3 regions of the Thermostichus sp. MS-CIW-34 genome follow, and region 1 is predicted to be linked to each of the others. Evidence: riboswitches for the same ligand, from Rfam matches in the RefSeq annotation. Region 1 holds a riboswitch; each other region holds the start of a gene.

The links. A riboswitch is a leader RNA that binds a small molecule or an ion and turns the genes downstream of it on or off. The one in region 1 is predicted to bind cobalamin.
Region 2: another riboswitch for cobalamin. It lies ahead of ACVWYY_RS10655 (TonB-dependent receptor plug domain-containing protein); the one in region 1 lies ahead of metE (5-methyltetrahydropteroyltriglutamate--homocysteine S-methyltransferase).
Region 3: another riboswitch for cobalamin. It lies ahead of ACVWYY_RS05995 (sirohydrochlorin chelatase); the one in region 1 lies ahead of metE (5-methyltetrahydropteroyltriglutamate--homocysteine S-methyltransferase).

The regions. Positions count from the first base shown of each region.
Region 1 covers NZ_JBSSDE010000049.1:5,827-11,633, reverse strand. Annotated here, with positions in the region: gene ACVWYY_RS13175 (cell division protein FtsX) at 1-451, opposite strand, end outside; partial or broken gene ACVWYY_RS13170 (ABC transporter ATP-binding protein) at 545-1,147, opposite strand; cobalamin riboswitch at 1,294-1,498, shown strand; gene metE (5-methyltetrahydropteroyltriglutamate--homocysteine S-methyltransferase) at 1,965-4,229, shown strand; gene ACVWYY_RS13160 (cell division ATP-binding protein FtsE) at 4,407-5,093, opposite strand; gene ACVWYY_RS13155 (WecB/TagA/CpsF family glycosyltransferase) at 5,289-5,807, opposite strand, start outside.
Region 2 covers NZ_JBSSDE010000030.1:27,840-33,646, forward strand. Annotated here, with positions in the region: gene aroA (3-phosphoshikimate 1-carboxyvinyltransferase) at 1-691, opposite strand, end outside; gene rsmH (16S rRNA (cytosine(1402)-N(4))-methyltransferase RsmH) at 926-1,837, shown strand; gene ACVWYY_RS10650 (hypothetical protein) at 2,014-2,538, shown strand; cobalamin riboswitch at 2,884-3,035, shown strand; gene ACVWYY_RS10655 (TonB-dependent receptor plug domain-containing protein) at 3,078-5,048, shown strand; gene ACVWYY_RS10660 (DUF1636 domain-containing protein) at 5,177-5,584, shown strand; gene ACVWYY_RS10665 ((2Fe-2S) ferredoxin domain-containing protein) at 5,596-5,807, shown strand, end outside.
Region 3 covers NZ_JBSSDE010000012.1:18,616-24,422, forward strand. Annotated here, with positions in the region: gene trpC (indole-3-glycerol phosphate synthase TrpC) at 1-531, shown strand, start outside; gene ACVWYY_RS05980 (DUF5340 domain-containing protein) at 595-834, shown strand; gene ACVWYY_RS05985 (heavy-metal-associated domain-containing protein) at 894-1,088, shown strand; gene ACVWYY_RS05990 (heavy metal translocating P-type ATPase) at 1,201-3,516, shown strand; cobalamin riboswitch at 3,644-3,779, shown strand; gene ACVWYY_RS05995 (sirohydrochlorin chelatase) at 3,810-4,853, shown strand; gene ACVWYY_RS06000 (hypothetical protein) at 4,951-5,807, shown strand, end outside.

The sequences.
Region 1 (5,807 bases):
CTTCCAGTTGGCGAATCTGCTCCGCCACTTCCCCCAAGGCTTCGGTGGAATCCGCCTTAACCCGCAGAGCATCCACCAAGGGGTTCTCCCCCAACTGGGTTTCCATGGCCGCCTCGTCTTGGATCCCCATTTCCAGCAAAAGGTTGCGCCAAGCCTGGTCTTTGGTGATGACCTTCACCTCGGCCACATGAGGCAGTTGGGCGACCTGAGGTTGCAGCTCCACCCCCTGCCGTTCCGGCTCCAGGTAGACGGAGATCTCCAGTTGTCCTCCCAGCGACTGCACCGTGGCATCCAGGCCCCAGGACAGCTCAACGCCGATCCCCACCAAGAACAGCAACACCAGCAGGGTGCTCACAGCGGCCCAGTTCAGCCAGCCCCCCCGCCGCAACCCCAAAAAAGTCTCCTGTAGGAGATAGCGAATTTTATTGAGAAGTCGGGAGAGAGATTGCATGCTGTTCTCCATCCAACAATCAATGGGCTCAGACCCTTGCCCCCTGGAGCTCAACAGAGCCTGTGGAGAGCAAAATAGGGATCCCGGCAGCCCTCAGCGCAGATCATACAGGCGCCCTCCCTCCATGCGCACCACCCGGTGGCCGGCCCGCTCCACCAGATAGGGGTCATGGCTGGTCATGATGACGTAGCGGCTGCAGAGCCGTTCCAGGAGAAAGCGATCATGACTGATGACCAAAAGCCCCATCTGATGTGCCCGCCCATAGGCCAAGACAGCTTGCCAGATCAGGGCTTGGGTATTGGCGTCGAGCATGGCTGTCATCTCATCTGCAATCAAATAGCGAGTTTGTGGGTTGAGAACCCGGGCGATGACAACCCGCTGCAATTCTCCCCCGCTTAGCTCATGGGGATAGCGGTTGAGCCAACTGGGGGAAATGCCTAAGGTGTGGAGAACCTCTGGCTGGGGAGGAGGCCCTTCCCGCAAGACCTGAGCTATGCGCCAGTGGGGGTTAACGGCCTGCTCTGGATGTTGAAAGACAAGCTGCACTGGGCAGTACCCTCGCCGAGGCAAAGGCTGCCCTGTCACACTCACCCGACCTTGGCTGGGGGTAAGGTAGCCCGCCAGCAACTTGGCCAGAGTAGTTTTGCCAAAACCAGAGGGAGCCATCAGCCCTACGACTTCCCCAAGTTCTACTTGAGAGCAATGCAGGGGGGGAGGATGCTTAGAGGATTCCGATGACTTCCTGCAAGACCGCTGGGTGAAAGGTGAGGTCTGGTAGCTCCAAAGGCTGCTGGCTTGGTGATGATTGAAGCACTCTACTCCCGTCTCTGAACTCCGTGATACGATGTAGCTCAGCTATCGGTTCTGACGGGGATCAGCCGCCAGAGGAAACGGGGAAAGAGCAGTGAGAATCTGCCGCTGTCCCGCAGCTGTGATCCGGTTTAGGAGAAGTCCTGCAGCAAATCTCTAGAGTCATTCGCTGCCGATCCAGGTCTTGTCCCCCAAAACCGTGTCAGTCAGAATGCCCGCCGATGGTTTTTCTAAACTTCACAACATCTGCGAGGTACAGATGGTAACTGTCTTGGCTTTAGCTCGTTTCTGCTTTCGTTATCCTGAGCATTTTCCCGGCGTTGCTCCCACAAGCTTTCGGTACTCCTCAGCAGTAGAAATAAGTCCAAGAACCCAAGCAAGACTCTGAGCCAGTTGGCCGGGAGAGAGTAAATTTTGGGTGCTGTTGCACCAAGATCTATCAAGATCTATCAAGATCTACAGCCCGCCTACGCGAAGGAAAGAGTGAGATGTCAGGCTTCCTGACTTCAATTGGTGGCTGGCAAGTAGCCACTGCGATCGCTGGCTGCGTTGAGTATCTTTTTTGCGCAAAAGGCAGTGTTTTGTTGGGGTTCCAGAGGCAAGAGAGGAACAGCCGGTTTCTTCCTTGGCGGGCGGGATCCCAGTTGAGGGCGAATTGAACGCAGGAAAATTAGAAAACTCAGTATTTGGGATGGCACACAACATGACTGCACAAACCATGACATTGGGGTATGCCCGCATGGGCAAGCGCCGCGAGCTCAAAAAAGCTTTGGAAGGCTTTTGGAGTGGTGCCCTAGGGTCAGAGGCTCTGCTGGCTACCTTTTGGGATTTGGAGACTCAAGCCTGGCAGACTCAGCTACAAGCTGGGATTGATCACATTGCGGTAGGGGATCAGACTCTCTACGACCATGTACTGGACTGGGCCACCTGGCTGGGGCTGATCCCCTCTCGGTTCCGAGGTCTGTCGGGTTTAGACCGCTACTTTGCCATGGCGCGGGGGCGGGAGGGCCTGCCGGCTTTGGAAATGACCAAGTGGTTTGACACCAACTACCACTACTTGGTACCCGAAATTGAGCCGGAAGCCGATCCCAGTCCTAACTTTGGGGATTTTTTGGAAAGAGTTCGGCGGGCCCAAGGGATCCTAGGGGAGCGCACCAGCCCCGTTGTCCTCAGTCCAGTGACTTTGCTCTGCCTTAGCCAGCGATCTGGGGATCTGCGGGCGGACTTGGAAAAGCTCCTTCCTCTGTACCGGGATCTCCTCCAGGAGTTAAAACAGCTGGGGATCCCAGAAGTCCAGATTCACGATCCCATTTTGGTTACCAGCCAGGGAAGTGGCCTGCGGGAAGCTGTGGAAATGAGCTACCGCCAGTTGGCAACCGCCGGGATCCCTGTCCACTTGGTCACCTACTTCGATGACCTGGGGGAGACTTACCCCTGGGTGGTGCAACTGCCGGTGGCCGGCATTAGCCTTGACTTTACCCGTGGCCACACCCTGGATCTGGTAAGAACCTATGGCTTTCCGGCTGACCAGATCCTAGGTGCTGGCGTAGTGGACGCTCGGAATGTCTGGAAGGTTCAGCCTGAGACCGTCTTGGCCAGCCTGCGGGAGCTGCAGGGGGTAGCTCCCAACCTACGGGTGCAGCCTTCCGCTTCGTTGCAATTTGTGCCCCACGACGCTGCTCTGGAAGCCCAGTTGCCAGAACCCCTCAGAAATGTCCTCAGCTTTGCCGAACAGAAGCTGGCCGAAGTAGCTCTCCTGGCGCGAGCCCTCAACGGCGAAGACACTGCTGCCCAGCAGGCGGAAATCCAGCAGCAATGGCAGAGCTTTGCGCAGTTTAGCCCCCCCAACCCCCAAGTGCGCCAGGCTTTGGCCAACCTCAAGCTCCAGGACTTCGAGCGATTCCTGCCCTACGAGCAGCGCCTAAGTCGGCAGGTTCAGCTACCACCTTTGCCCACCACCACCATTGGCTCCTTCCCCCAAACTCCAGAGGTGCGGCAGTGGCGAGCTAAGTACAAAAGAGGGGAGGTTTCGCAGGCGGAGTACGAAGCAGCCATTGACGCTGAGATTGCCAAGTGCATCCGCATTCAAGAAGAGATTGGCCTGGATGTGTTGGTGCATGGGGAATTTGAGCGCACCGACATGGTGGAGTACTTTGCCCAGAAGCTGGAAGGCTTTGCCTTCACTGAACACGGCTGGGTGCAGAGTTACGGCAGCCGCTGCGTGCGCCCTCCCATTCTCTACGGCGACGTGGTTCGCCCCCAACCCATGACAGTGCGGGAATTCCAAGTAGCCCAGTCCCACACCCAAAAGCCGGTGAAAGGCATGCTCACGGGGCCAGTGACTATGCTCAACTGGTCCTTTCCCCGTGTTGATATTCCCCGGCGGGAGCAGGCTTTGCAGATTGCCCTGGCCTTGAGAGCCGAAGTGGCAGATCTGGAAGCGGCTGGAGCGGTGATGGTGCAAGTGGATGAGCCGGCACTGCGGGAGGGGCTACCTCTGAAAAAAGAACGCTGGCCAGAATACCTCAGCTGGGCAGTGGATGCCTTTCGCCTAGCTACCGGCGGGGCCAAGCCGGAAACCCAGATTCACACCCACATGTGCTACTCAGAGTTTGGGGACATCATCGAGCACATTGAGCGGCTGGATGCCGACGTGCTTTCCATTGAAAACAGCCGCAGCAACAACAAAACCCTGCTGCAAATTGCCCAGGCTGGGTATCGTCACCAGGTGGGCAACGGCGTTTACGATGTCCACAGCCCTGCGGTGCCGAGCGTTGAGCAAATCCTGCAGCAGCTGCGCACAGGACTGGCCCACTTGCCTGTGGAGCAAACTTGGGTTAATCCCGATTGTGGCCTCAAGACCCGCCGCTGGGAGGAGGTGATCCCCGCACTGAAAAATATGGTGGCTGCCGCTCATCAGCTAGGGGAGGAGCTTCTGGAAACCCAACCTGAGGGTCTGCGCGAGTAAGGCCCACGACCCGCTGATGTAACTGGTCGGGCTGGCTTGACAAGTCGCCGCGGGCGGTGCCGCTGTTGTGCTGATGCGGCTGGCTTAGGGCCTACGGTCTGCTGATGCAACCGGCAAAGCTGCTCTCCGGGATCTCAAAAAGCTTGTGAAGAGCAAAGTAGGGATCCCGGTAGCCCCTCAGCGCAGATCATACAGGCGCCCTCCCTCCATGCGCACCACCCGGTGGCCGGCCCGCTCCACCAGATAGGGGTCATGGCTGGTCATGATGACGGTCACCCCAAAGGAATTGAGCCGCTCCAAAATCTGGAGAACCAAGAGGGAGTTTTCCGGATCTAGGTTTCCTGTTGGCTCGTCCGCCAGCAGCAGCACCGGCATGTTGACAATGGCACGGGCCAGGCTAAGGCGCTGCTGTTCCCCCCCCGAAAGCTCATGGGGAAAGTGATCTCGCTTTTCGGTCAGCCCCACCATCTTTAGGGTCGGCCCAATGCGACGGCGGATTTCTGCGGGGGACAGCCCTTGGGCGCGCAGCACGAAGGCCACATTTTCTGCCAGGGTGCGGTTGGCCAGAAGGCGATAATCTTGGAAAACCACCCCCAAGCGCCGCCGTAACATGGCCAGCGGACGCGGTGGGATGCGGTAGGGTCGCCGCCGCCCTTCAGAAGAAAAGAGACAGACTTGATCGACGATGACCGTGCCCTCGGTGGCCTGTTCCGCCCCGTAGAGTAGCCGCAGCAGGGTGGACTTGCCCGCCCCGGAGACCCCAGTTACGAACACAAACTCGCCGCGGCGCACCTCCAAGTTCACATCCTGAAAAATTAAGTTGCCGTTGGGAAAGACTTTGCTCACGCCCCGCAAGGACACCATGCTGGCCGGGGTTTCCAGGGATCCGGATTGGGTGCTGCTGTAAAAGCCCAGGGTGGCCTCTGGATGGGCTGGGGCAGGGGGATGAGGGGTCGGAGCCGTACCCGCCCAACGGTGTAAGCGAGGAGGATAGCCGATGTGCTGACCGATCATCATGGCAAGCGCCTACAGAGAGAAGAACGAGAGAGCGCCGGCAGACTATGGGCGCAAACGAGAAGAGGGATCCCACAGCACCCGCCAGACAAAGCTGGGCAGAGCTAACATGCGTCGCCAGCGCCAGGGTTCCTGATAGAGACGATACAACCATTCCAGGTGATGGTCACGCCACCAACGGGGCGCTCGCCGTTTTTGGCCGGCCCAAATGTCCAAGCTGCCCCCCACCCCCATCCAGATGGCTTGGGGCAAAAGGGGACGCCACTTTTGGATCCACAGCTCCTGCCGCGGGGATCCCAGCCCCACCCACACCAGTTGCGGTCGAAATTCCTGGAGAGCTTGCAGAAGCTCTTTTTCTTCCTCGCTAGAGAAGTAGCCGTGGTAGCCCCAGAGGGCCAAAGCAGGACACTGGGCTTGCCAATATCGAATTGCTGCCCGGTTGACTTCCGGCCTTCCCCCCACCAGGGCCAAGCGCCACCCCCGTTCTGCCGCCAACGGGATCAGGGTTTCTGCCAGCTCGATCCCCGGCACCCGCTGGACGCGGATCCCCTGCCGCCGCAGGGC
Region 2 (5,807 bases), on a different contig from region 1:
CCCCCACCACGGCCACGGTTTTCGCCTCTGGATCCACGTGAATGTCGGCTCCGAAGGCCCGCAACATCCGTTCCGAGTGATCCCGAGAGAGAGCCGGCTCGGTGACTTGGGTGGTGCCTTCCGCCAGCAGGCCCGCCAGCAAGAGGCAGGATTTTACCTGCGCTGAAGCCACCGGGGAGCGGTAGTGAATGCCCTTGAGGGATCCCCCTTGTACGGCCAAAGGTGCCAACGTCCCACCGGCCCGTCCCCAAATGCTGGCCCCCATCTGCCGCAGCGGTTCTACCACCCGCCCCATGGGCCGCGAGCGCAGGGAGCGATCGCCGGTGACGGCAAAAAAGCGCCCGGCCTGGCCAGCCAGGATCCCCAGCATCAGGCGCAAGGTGGTGCCGGAGTTACCTGCATCCAACACGTCTGCCGGTTCTTGCAGCTGGCCCAGGCCAACTCCCCGAATGCGAACACACTCGCTGTTGAGCTCCGAAATATCTGCCCCCAGCGCCCGAAAACAGGCTGCCGTACTGCGGGGATCCTCTCCCAGCAACAGCCCTTGGATGGTGGTTTCTCCTTCGGCCAGGGATCCCAGCATCAGGGCGCGGTGGGAAATGGACTTGTCGCCGGGGATGCTGACTTGGCCGCGCAGGCCCTTGGCCGGCGAGAGGGTCAAGATATCAGTAGCAGAAGAGTGAGTCAACACAGCAACCCTGACGGCAGACTGGGCAAAAGCGGGAGCAGTCTCATCATACTCAGAGCGGGACTCGCGCCCCAGAGATTTTGCCGGGGATCCCAAGACAGCCTGTCTTTTGACGGCCACCCCTCTTTTCCCAGAGGATCACCTTAACAACATGGATTCCTCGGTCGGGGCCTGGCCTCGGCCTTTTTTTTGCAGATACTGAACTTTGTAGCAGCAGAAATAGAACCCCCGCAAACCGTGCTTGGCAAGGTGTATCAACACGACTCTGTTTTGACCGAGGAGGTGATGGCCTACCTGCAACCCCAGGGGGGCGGTATTTTTTTGGATGTGACGTTGGGAGGGGGTGGGCACAGCTTGGCGCTGCTGCGGGGGGGAGCTGCTCGAGTGGTGGGGTTGGATCGGGATCCGGCGGCTCTGCAGGCGGCGCAAGCGCGTTTTGCAGCAGAAGGGATCCCCGGCAGCCGCATCCAACTGTGGCACCTCAATTTTGCCGATTTCGATCTGCAGCAGCATGGCTTTCGGGATGAGCAGGGGCAGGGGATCCCCTTCGATGGCATCGTGGCCGACTTGGGGGTGAGTTCGCCGCAACTGGACTGCCCTGAGCGGGGATTTAGCTTTCGCGGAGAGGGGCCGCTGGATATGCGCATGGATCCCAGTACAGCTCAGGAGACTGCCGCCGATTGGGTTAATCATCGCCCGGTCGAAGAGTTGATCGAGATTTTCACCCGTTACGGCGAAGAGCGATTTGCCCGCCGCATTGCCCATCACATCGAGCAGGCTCGTCCCCTCGCCACAACTACCCAGTTGGCCCAGGTGGTTTGGCAGGCGGTACCTCCGGCAGCTCGGCGAGGCCGCATTCACCCGGCCACTCGGGTCTTTCAGGCGTTGCGCATTGCCGTGAACCGAGAACTGGAGGCTTTAGAAACCTTGCTGGCCCAAGCCCCCACTTGGTTGAAACCCGGCGGCAGGTTGGCCGTGATCAGCTTCCATAGCCTTGAAGATCGCTTGGTGAAATGGGCCTTCCGCAGGGATCCCCGTTGGCAGGTGCTCACCCCCAAGCCCTTGTCCCCTTCCGAACTGGAACGGCAACGCAATCCACGGGCCCGCTCTGCCAAACTGCGAGTGGCTGCCCGCAGCAGTCAGATGTAGGTTTAGGTTGGTTCTCCCGCTCTCAAGAGATCGGCTACTGTGAAGCGGACAGCTGTCCTGCTGAGGCCGGGAATCGGGAGAAGGGGGTTGCTGTTGGGGGGCGCGGGGAACTAGGGTGAAGCGGAACCGGCAGTCCTGCACCGTCGGATCCCTTGGTGTGTGTGAGGTTAAGCCCTATGGTTAGCCAGCCTTTGAACGCAGGTCTTGATCGTCCCAAAAGCCCTCGTCGCCACAGACAGCCTTCTGCTCTGAGCCGACCCCTCTCCGGTACAGTTCAGGCCAGCCGCACCCAGCCTTTGGATTTGAAGTTGAAATCAGCCCATCCTCGCAGCCAACATTCGGCTTGGGCAGAACACCTAGCTTGGTGGAAGCAGATCTCCACAGGGATGGCTATCCTCTCTGGGGTTTCAGTGTTAAGCCTTTACAGTTGGACTGTGCATACCCAAAGCCGGTGGAGCCAGCGTTACCAGGTGTGGCAGCAGATGCAGCGCAACGAACGACAGTTTCTGCTGACTCAAGAATCCATTGCCAATTCTCTCCGGGAAATTGCCGACCGCTCCGAAATGGTGCCGCTGGTACCGGATCGGATGATCGAGGTGCCAATTGCCTCTCCCAGCCAAGTTAAACCGGATCCAGCCCACCAGACGACAGCCCCGCCTGAAATCGAAAAAGCTCCTCTTTTCTACCCGGTTGGGTACTAGTCCAATGAATCCCGTGGACAGCAGCCAAGCCACTGCTCCCCTCTTACTCTCCCAAAGGCTGTGGATTTTGCAAGATCTCAGCGTATCTCTATCCTCCCTATTCTTCAAATTCTTCAAAAGTCAAGGGATCCCTGGGCCTCGCGATCTGGAGTAGCAGCGGGCTATCCTTCAACTGCTTACAAAGCAGTGAAGAAATCTGGCCTAAATGGGATGTGGCCCATCCGAAGCCCTGGGATTGTCGTTGGGATCCCGTTCACCCCTGGGGATGACATCCCCCCTGGCAGGATAGGAACTCCAGAGCAGGGGATGTATGATGCCTAGCACGGCTTTTTCGGAGCAATCGCAGAGAAAGCTGTACCGACAGGTTGTCCTGGGGATCAGCCAGGGCATGTAAAGGGGAAAGTCCGGTGCAAATCCGGCGCTGTGCCGCAACTGTGATGGGCTTGGGCTAGACCTATGCCCTCAGTCAGGATGCCCGCCTGCGGTTTTGGCTCGCATTTCTTCCGCGTCGCACGGAATCAGGAGCTTCAAGAAAGAAAATGAATCCCATTCTAGGTCTCAGCCTGGCGCTGGGGGGTCTTGTTTTGGGGATCCCAGCGTGGGCGCAGCCGGCAGCTTCCCCGCCCTCAGCTCAAGAGGTGTTGGAAACCGGCGTTAGCGCCGAGATTTTAAATCAACCCGTCACCACACCTTTTCGCCGTCCTGGTTTGCTGCGGGATTCTTCCCGCCCGGTTTACGTCGTTACCCGCCAGCAAATTCGAGAGCAAGGGGCAAGAACGGTTCAGGAGGCCCTGCGCTACCTGCCCGGGATCCTCAGCGACGGCACGGCAGGAACCCAGTTGGGAGCCCTTAGCTCCCAGTTTATGCGGGGAGGACGAACGGCCCAGGTGTTGGTGCTCTTGGATGGCCGCCCCATTAACGACCTGGGCTTTTTTGGCGGGTTCGATCTGTCTCAGATCACTACAGATGTGGTCGAGCGTATTGAGATCTCTCCAGGTGGGGGCTCCACCTTATACGGCTCCGATGCCGTTGGCGGGGTCATCAACATCGTAACCCTGGAGCCAAAGCCGGGATCCGAGACCGTGCTGGAAGCGGCTATCGGCAGCTACGGCCTCAACGAGCAAGGGATCCAGAACCGCGGCCAGGTGCAGGATCTGGGCTGGGTGGTCAGCTATCGCCGTCTGCAGAGCAACAACGACTTTCCTTTTGAAATTAGGCGTTTGGGCAAAGCCGGCAGGCGGGAAAACTCGGCAGTGGAGTACCACAACCTACAAGCCAAGCTCACCTGGCAATTGGCAGAAGGCCAAGTCCTAACCGGAAATGCCCTTTATCTCAACAAAGCGTTTCAGGTGCCCGGCAGCACCGAGTTTCCCTCCCCCGATGCAGTGCAAAACACCAACGACCTGCTGTTAGATCTCAGTTGGCTGTGGGATCAAGAGAGGGGATCCCTGCAAGCTAGGGTATTTTTTGACGACCTCAACTATCGCTTCAGCGCCCCACAAAGCCAGGGATCCCGGGATGAGATCTCGCGAACGGGGTGGGGATCCCAACTGCAATACACCTGGAAGGCTGCTGAAAACCTGGAGCTTACTCTAGGAGCAGACTACCGATCCATTTCAGCTCGCAACACCACCTTCTCCTTTGCCAGGGGATCCACCAACGTCAACTATGACAATACCGTGAACCAAGGGGCCCTCTTTGCCCGCCTGGATTACAAGCCACAGCCCAACTTTTATCTCAACTTAGGTGTTCGCCAAGATTCGAGCAATCTGGTCAACGGTTCGGCCACCTCTCCTGCCGCAGGGATCCGCTGGGTTTTGGCAGAAGGCACCACCCTGAGGGCCAATTATGCCGGCAGCTTTCGCACTCCCTTGATCTCAAACCTGTTCTTTCGGCTGCGCGGCTTTTTTGAAGTCGACGGCAACCCCAATTTGCGCCCGGAGCGGGGAGAGAGTTTTGACATTGGCCTGGATCAGGCTTTGGGAGATTTTGGCCTACTGCGCTTGACCTTTGCCCATAACCGCATCCGCGATGGCATCACCTTTGTCAGCGCCGGCCCGCGCAGGGGAACCTACGAAAACATTGAGCTCGTGGAATACACAGGCATAGAAGCAGCCCTGGATTTGCGGCTGGGGGAAAACTGGACTCTTTTTGCCAACTACACCCTGAACGATCCCATCATCCGCTCGGCGCTGGATCCCAAAGCGGTTGGCAAACAGCTAGCCTTCGTGGGAGCAGACAGCTTCAACCTGGGCCTGAGCTACCGCGATGCAGAGGATCGGTATGCCTCAGTTTTCCTGCATCACATTGGCACTTTCTTTACCAACAACGCCAATACCCAATCTCTGCCCGGCTACACCAACCTGGCTCTGCGGGGAGGGATCCCAGTAGCAGAAAATCTCGCTCTCGAGGTGGGAGTCGATAACCTGCTGGATGAGCAATATGAGGTTTTCCCCGGCTACCCAGGAGTGGGTCGCACCGTTCGGCTTAATTTAAGGGGCCAATTTTAGAGCGACTTGAGGCTGACTTTTAGCTGTCTAACTCACTGCTGAATCCTTGGCCAAGACATTGAGATCGTCTTTGCCTCTTCTCACACCCTTTGCTTGGACAGAAACCTATGACTATATCAAGGAGCACCATGTCTCAATCAACTTCCCAGTTGCCCATCCAAGCTGGCAGCGCTGCCCAGCAACCCAGCAGCCATTGTCTTTGGGTTTGTGTCACTTGCGGATCTCGGTGGGTTAACGGCCAAAAAGAAGGGATTAGCAAGGGAGAAATGCTGCTGTCTGCCCTGCAATCCCAAACCCTCAATCCTCAACTGACCCTGAAGCCGGTTGCCTGTATGAGCGGCTGCAGCCATGCTTGTGTCGTTGCGTTGGCAGCACCTCAAAAGATGACCTATGTTTTTGGAGATCTCGATCCAAAAGATGTGGATCTCATTCTGCAGACAGCAGAGCTCTACCTCACCAAGCCAGATGGGATCCTACCCTGGGCCGAGCGCCCTCTCAAAAAAGGGGTGATTGCTCGTATTCCACCACTGCACTGAGGAGCTCTCTCATGGCCACTTTTACCCCCTGGATAACCCCCCTCCATCAAGCTTGGCAGGAAGTTTCTTTAACGGGTTGGACAACCCTTTATGAAGGGATCCCTGCCCATATTGACTGCTTGGGGCCGTTGCTCTACGAGCTGTTTCAAGAGCACTGGGCCGAGATCCAGGTGGGCCATGTGGCGGAAGGCGGGGTGCTGGAGCTGGCTTTTAAGAAACCTCC
Region 3 (5,807 bases), on a different contig from region 1:
TTCTTTCAGGGCAGCGGCGAGTATCTGCGCCGGATCCGTCAGGCAGTAGGGATCCCCATCCTCTGCAAGGAGTTCATCCTCTACCCCTACCAAATCCTCTGGGCCCGCAGCCTGGGGGCAGATGCGGTGCTCTTGATTGCCGCCATTCTCTCGGATGCGGATTTGGGCTACTTTCTCAAGCTGATTCGGCAATTGGGCATGGCGGCTCTGCTGGAGGTGCACACTTCCCAAGAGTTGCAGCGGGTGTTGCGTTTGCCTCAACTGCAAGACTCCAGGGGGCAGGTGCTCATTGGCATCAACAATCGCGATCTGAGAACCTTTGCGGTGGACTTAAACACAACGCGCAACCTGTTGGCCGCCCACTCGGAGCTCCTTGGCGATCTGCCTGTGGTCAGCGAGTCCGGCATCCATACCCCCGCCGATCTGCAGCAGTTGCGGGCCTGGGGGGTGCGCTCTGTGCTGGTGGGGGAAGCGCTGGTGACCCAGCCGGATCCCGGCCAAGCTGTGCGCCACCTGTTGTCATCTCAGTGAATGAAAACCATTTATCAATGGATCTCTGCGAGAACAATTGATCTCTAAGGATTGCTTGGATCGATGAAACGTATTCCTGTGCCGGCTCATATCCACTACGAATTTCTGCTGCGGGTGTTGGAGCGGCAAACCTTTCCGGCAGTGGAAGAACAGGATTTTGGCAACCGAGGCCGCACGCAAGAGCTGATCAACTCCCTGCGCAAAGCCCTCACCCAACAGGTGCAACTGGAGGAAGAGTGGCGACAGCGGGGCTATCAGGTGGACTACCGCTGGAATATGGACGAGCCTCAGCCTCCCTCTTGACCTTCCAGCCCACTGTAAGGTTTAGCATCCTTTCAGTGGCATTGGGGGGGTTTTCCAAGATGCAGGTTGTTTTGACGGTGCCCAAGCTGGCCTGTGGGGCCTGTATAGACACCATTGCGCAAGCGGTGCGGCAACTGGATCCCCAGGCGCAGGTGGAAGGGGATCCCAAAACCAAACAGGTGCGGATTACTTCTGAGCGGCCTGTGGGCGATTTGCGGCAGGCCCTCACCCAGGTGGGATATCCCCCGGCCTAGTCAAGGCTGGGTCGAGAACGGTCGGGCGTCTGTTTTGAATTCCTGTACAGATGGCTGCCTTCGCCCTGCCCAGGGTGGAGAGTAGCTGTCGTTTCATCAACAAGGTGTTGCCATGCCTGCCCCTGAAAAGTCATCGGCTGCACTATCGGCCTCTGCGCCTTCTCCTGAGGGCACTTGGCAGTTGGCCCTGCAAGGGATGAGCTGTGCCTCCTGCGCCCGCAGCATCGAACAGGCCCTCGCTCAGGTGCAGGGGGTGTCCCACGGATCAGTGAATTTTGCCAGCGAGCAGGCCACCGTCAAAGGGGATCCCAGGCTGGTGGATCCGCAGGCGTTGATTCGGGCGGTGGAGCGGGCGGGGTATCGGGCGCGCCTTATCCAGGAGGATTGGCAGCTGGACGATCTGTCGGATCCAGAGCGGATCGCCCAACGGGCCGCAGAACGGGAACTGAAGCTCAAGGTGGCGATAGGGGTGGGCATCAGCACGGTGCTGGTGATCGGATCCCTGCCGATGATGCTGGGGATGGACATCCCGGGCTTTCCCATGTGGCTGCACAATCCTGGGTTGCAGTTGCTGCTGACGGCTCCGGTGCAGTTTTGGGTGGGCAAGCATTTTTATCGAGGCGCTTGGGCCGCTTGGCAACGGCGTTCGGCGGATATGAACACGCTGGTGGCCTTAGGGACGAGCGCGGCTTTCTTCTATTCCATTTTCCCAACGGTTTTCCCCGACTCTTTCCATCGGCAGGGACTGCATCCCGATGTGTATTACGAAGTGTCGGCGGTGGTCACCACCCTGATTCTGGTGGGTAAGTGGATGGAGCAACGGGCCAAAAGGCAAACCTCTGAGGCCATTCGCAAGCTGATCGGGCTGCAACCGAAAACGGCAAGGGTAATTCGCCATGGGGTGGAGCAGGATATTCCGATTCGGGAAGTGCAGGTGGGGGATCGGATCCGGGTGCGCCCCGGCGAGAAGGTGCCGGTGGATGGGGTAATCCTAGAGGGATCCTCCACCCTCGACGAGTCGATGGTGACCGGCGAGAGCCTGCCTGTACTCAAGTCGGCGGGGGATGAGGTGATTGGGGCAACGCTGAATCAGACGGGCAGCTTTGTGATGGAGGCGCGGCGGGTGGGCAAAGACACAGTTCTGGCCCAGATCGTGCGCCTGGTGCAGGAAGCTCAGGGATCCAAAGCCCCAATTCAACAGGTGGCGGATCGGGTGACTGCCTGGTTTGTGCCGGCAGTGATCGGGGTGGCAGTTCTAACTTTTGTGCTCTGGTGGGTGTTGGCGGACAACCTGACGCTGGCCTTGGTGAACACGATTGGGGTGCTGATCATCGCCTGCCCTTGCGCGCTGGGGTTGGCAACCCCCACCTCGATCCTGGTGGCCACGGGACGAGGGGCAGAATTGGGGATCCTGGTGAAAAGTGCCGACAGCCTGGAATTGGCCCACCACTTGCGCACGGTGGTCTTGGACAAAACCGGCACCCTGACCGAAGGTCGCCCTACCGTCACCGATATTTGGGCTAATGGCTCCTCTCCCCTGACGGTGTTGCGCCTGGCAGCGGCAGTAGAGCGGCACTCGGAACACCCTTTGGCCCAGGCGGTGGTGCAGAAAGCCGAAGCCGAAAAAATTGTGATCCCTCCTGCCTGGCACTTTCAGGCAAGGGTAGGCAGTGGGGCAGAAGCCTGGGTGGAAGACCAGTGGATCCGCATCGGTCGGCTGAGCTGGCTACAGGAGATGGGGATCCCTTGGGATCCCTCTTGGTCAGAGCGGGTTCAGAATTGGGAAAGCCAGGGCAAAACGGTGATCGGCGTAGCCCAATCCCAGAGCCTGGTGGGGCTGCTGGCCATTGCCGATCCGCTCAAACCCACCTCTCCTGAGGCAGTGCAACAGCTGCAACAGATGGGTCTAGAGGTGATCCTGCTAACCGGGGATAACCCCACCACGGCCCAAGCGGTTGCCCGGCAGGCAGGCATTCAGCGGGTAATTGCCCAAGTCCGTCCGGATCAGAAGGCCGCTTACATACGCAGCCTAAGACAACCGCGACGGCGGGTGGCGATGGTGGGAGATGGCATTAACGATGCTCCGGCTCTGGCAGAAGCGGATGTGGGGATCGCCATCGTTACGGGTACGGATGTGGCAATGGCCGCCAGCGATATTACCCTCATGTCGGGAGATCTGCGGGGAGTCGCCACTGCCATTCAACTCAGCCGGGCCACCCTCAACAACATCCGCCAGAACCTCTTCTTCGCCTTTATCTACAATACGCTGGGGATCCCGATTGCCGCTGGGGCGCTCTATCCCTTTACAGGCTGGCTGCTCAACCCCATGCTGGCGGGGGCAGCCATGGCCCTGAGTTCCGTTTCGGTGGTCGCCAATGCCCTGCGCCTGCGACACTTTCAGCCCCCCAGACCAGCGGGCCGGCGTTAGGCCCTCTCCCAGGGGCAAGGGGGATTAGCGCGGCAACAGTTTTGCTGCCCTTTGAGCATGAGTCTGCCGTACCGCTCATGCCTCAGGGCTATCTTCTGGCAGGCAAGAACATCCCCCCCGGGAGCTTGGTGAATGGCAAGCGGCAAGCTAACCTAAAAGGCTCAGGCAGACTGGGGAAAGCGCGGTGCAAGTCCGCCACTGTGACGCAACTGTGATGGGATCCCTCCCTCAGCCAGAACACCCACCTGCCGTTGTCCTGTACCCCTTGCGATTCACAAGGAACGGAGTTTTTTGTGTTGAATACCCTCAGTGTTTCCCCTCCCCTTTCGGTTGGGCAGCTTGCTTCTCCTTCATTGCCCCTATTGCTTATCGGCCACGGATCCCGCGACCCTGAAGGGCGGCAAGCCTTTCTGGAGTTGGCCCAAGTCTACCAATCCCTCACTCCCCATCGACCGGTGATCCCTTGTTTTCTGGAGCTGACCCAGCCAACCATTGCCCAGGGGGTAGAGCAGTGCTTGGCCCAAGGGTGGCAGGAGATCGTGGCCCTGCCGCTGTTGCTGTTTGGGGCCCGCCACAACAAGTTCGATGTGACGATGGAATTGGATCGCCTGCAGGCCCTCTATCCCCAGTTGCGCATTCGTTACGGTGGGCCGCTGGGGATCCGCATCGAGATCCTGCAACTGCTGCGAGACCGATTGGCTGCTCTGATAGCTGCCCAACCGCAGCGGATCCCAGAAGCAGAAACCGTGCTCCTGTTTGTGGGTCGCGGCTCCAGCGATCCCGAGGCCAATGCCGAAGCCTGTAAACTGGCCCGGTTGCTTTGGGAAGGATCTGGGTTTGCCGCTGTGGAAACTTGCTTTATCGGCATTACCCATCCCCGCCTGCCCGTGGGATTGGAGCGGGCCTTGTCCTGGCAGCCGCGCCGGGTGATCGTGCTGCCCTACTTTCTGTTTACGGGGGTGTTGGTGAAAAAAATCGAGGCGGCAGTGGAGAAACAACGACAACGACAGCCGGAAATCGACTGGCTGATGCTGCCGGAATTGGGCCTTGTGGATACGGTGCTGCACAGCCTGCAGCAACTGGAGCAGGAAGCCCTGCAGGGCCAAACCCCGATGAACTGCCACCTGTGCAAGTTTCGCCTGGCCGTGAGCGCAGAGGTCAGAGCTGGGCATACCCATCACCATCCTCACGAGCATCATCACCACCATCACGGGCACGGATCCCATCACCACCCTCATTCTCACCATCACCCTCAGCACGGCCACACCCACGCAGCGGCTGGGGATCCCTGGGCCCAATTAGAGGGCTACCACCAACGGGCTTGGCAGGTGCCCTAAGAGGGAAACAGAGGCTGCTGGCGGGATAAACTGAGTGCAGACAGGCCATTTTTGAACCTGGTTTTCCCGCTCTAGCGGTTGTGATGACGAAAAAACGATGATGCTCTCCCGCTCCTCTTGGGTTTCAGGTGCCGCTGCCGCGGGGAGCGGGATCTTTGTTTTCGCCCTGGTGGTGGGGCTGTTGGATCAGATCCTGCCAACCCTGCCCAGGGTTTCCTTATCCTTGGCCGGGATCCCTGGGATCCTGGCTGGAATTGGGTCTGCCTATGGGGTTTGGCGGGTGGTTCAGATGGGTCTGCAGTCGGGCTCCTGGACTGATTTTCGGGCCTCGCTGGTAGCGGCTCTGTCTCCCTTTGATCCCGCCGATTATGGCGGCAACCCTCGGCAACCCGAGGAGGATTCTCTCCCTTTGCAGTCGGTTGACGAGGATCCTCAAACCCAGATCCGCGATCGACAAATTCTTGATCAAGCTGAGCAGCAGACGGAAACTGAAACCGAAGTAAGCGAACACACTCAAGTAAGACTGCAGGGCGAGCAGCACCAGGATCAAGCTTCGCAGGCCAAGGCCCAACAGTTGCAGCCCCTACAAGAATTGTCATCACCTTCTTCCCCAAGCCCTGAGTCGGCAAAACCCACACCAGAGCCAGAGCTCAACCAAAAACTTCGCCAACTCCAGATGCAGGTCGCCACTCTGAAAATAGAACTGGAACTCCAAGAAATCCAACTGCAGCAGTTGGAGGTGAGGCGGACTCGGCTTCAGCAGCAGAAGCAGAAACTCAAGCACGTTCTGCGTCGCACGGCGTCCGAAAATCAAAGGCTGCGCTTCTTACAGGAGCAAAAAGCCCGGCAACTGGAGCAAACTCAGCAAGAGCTGCAAGCTTTGCGGGAGTCCTACCGCGCCTTGCAAGTTCTCCAGGAAATAGGCTTCACCCTAACCCAAAACCTATCTCACAA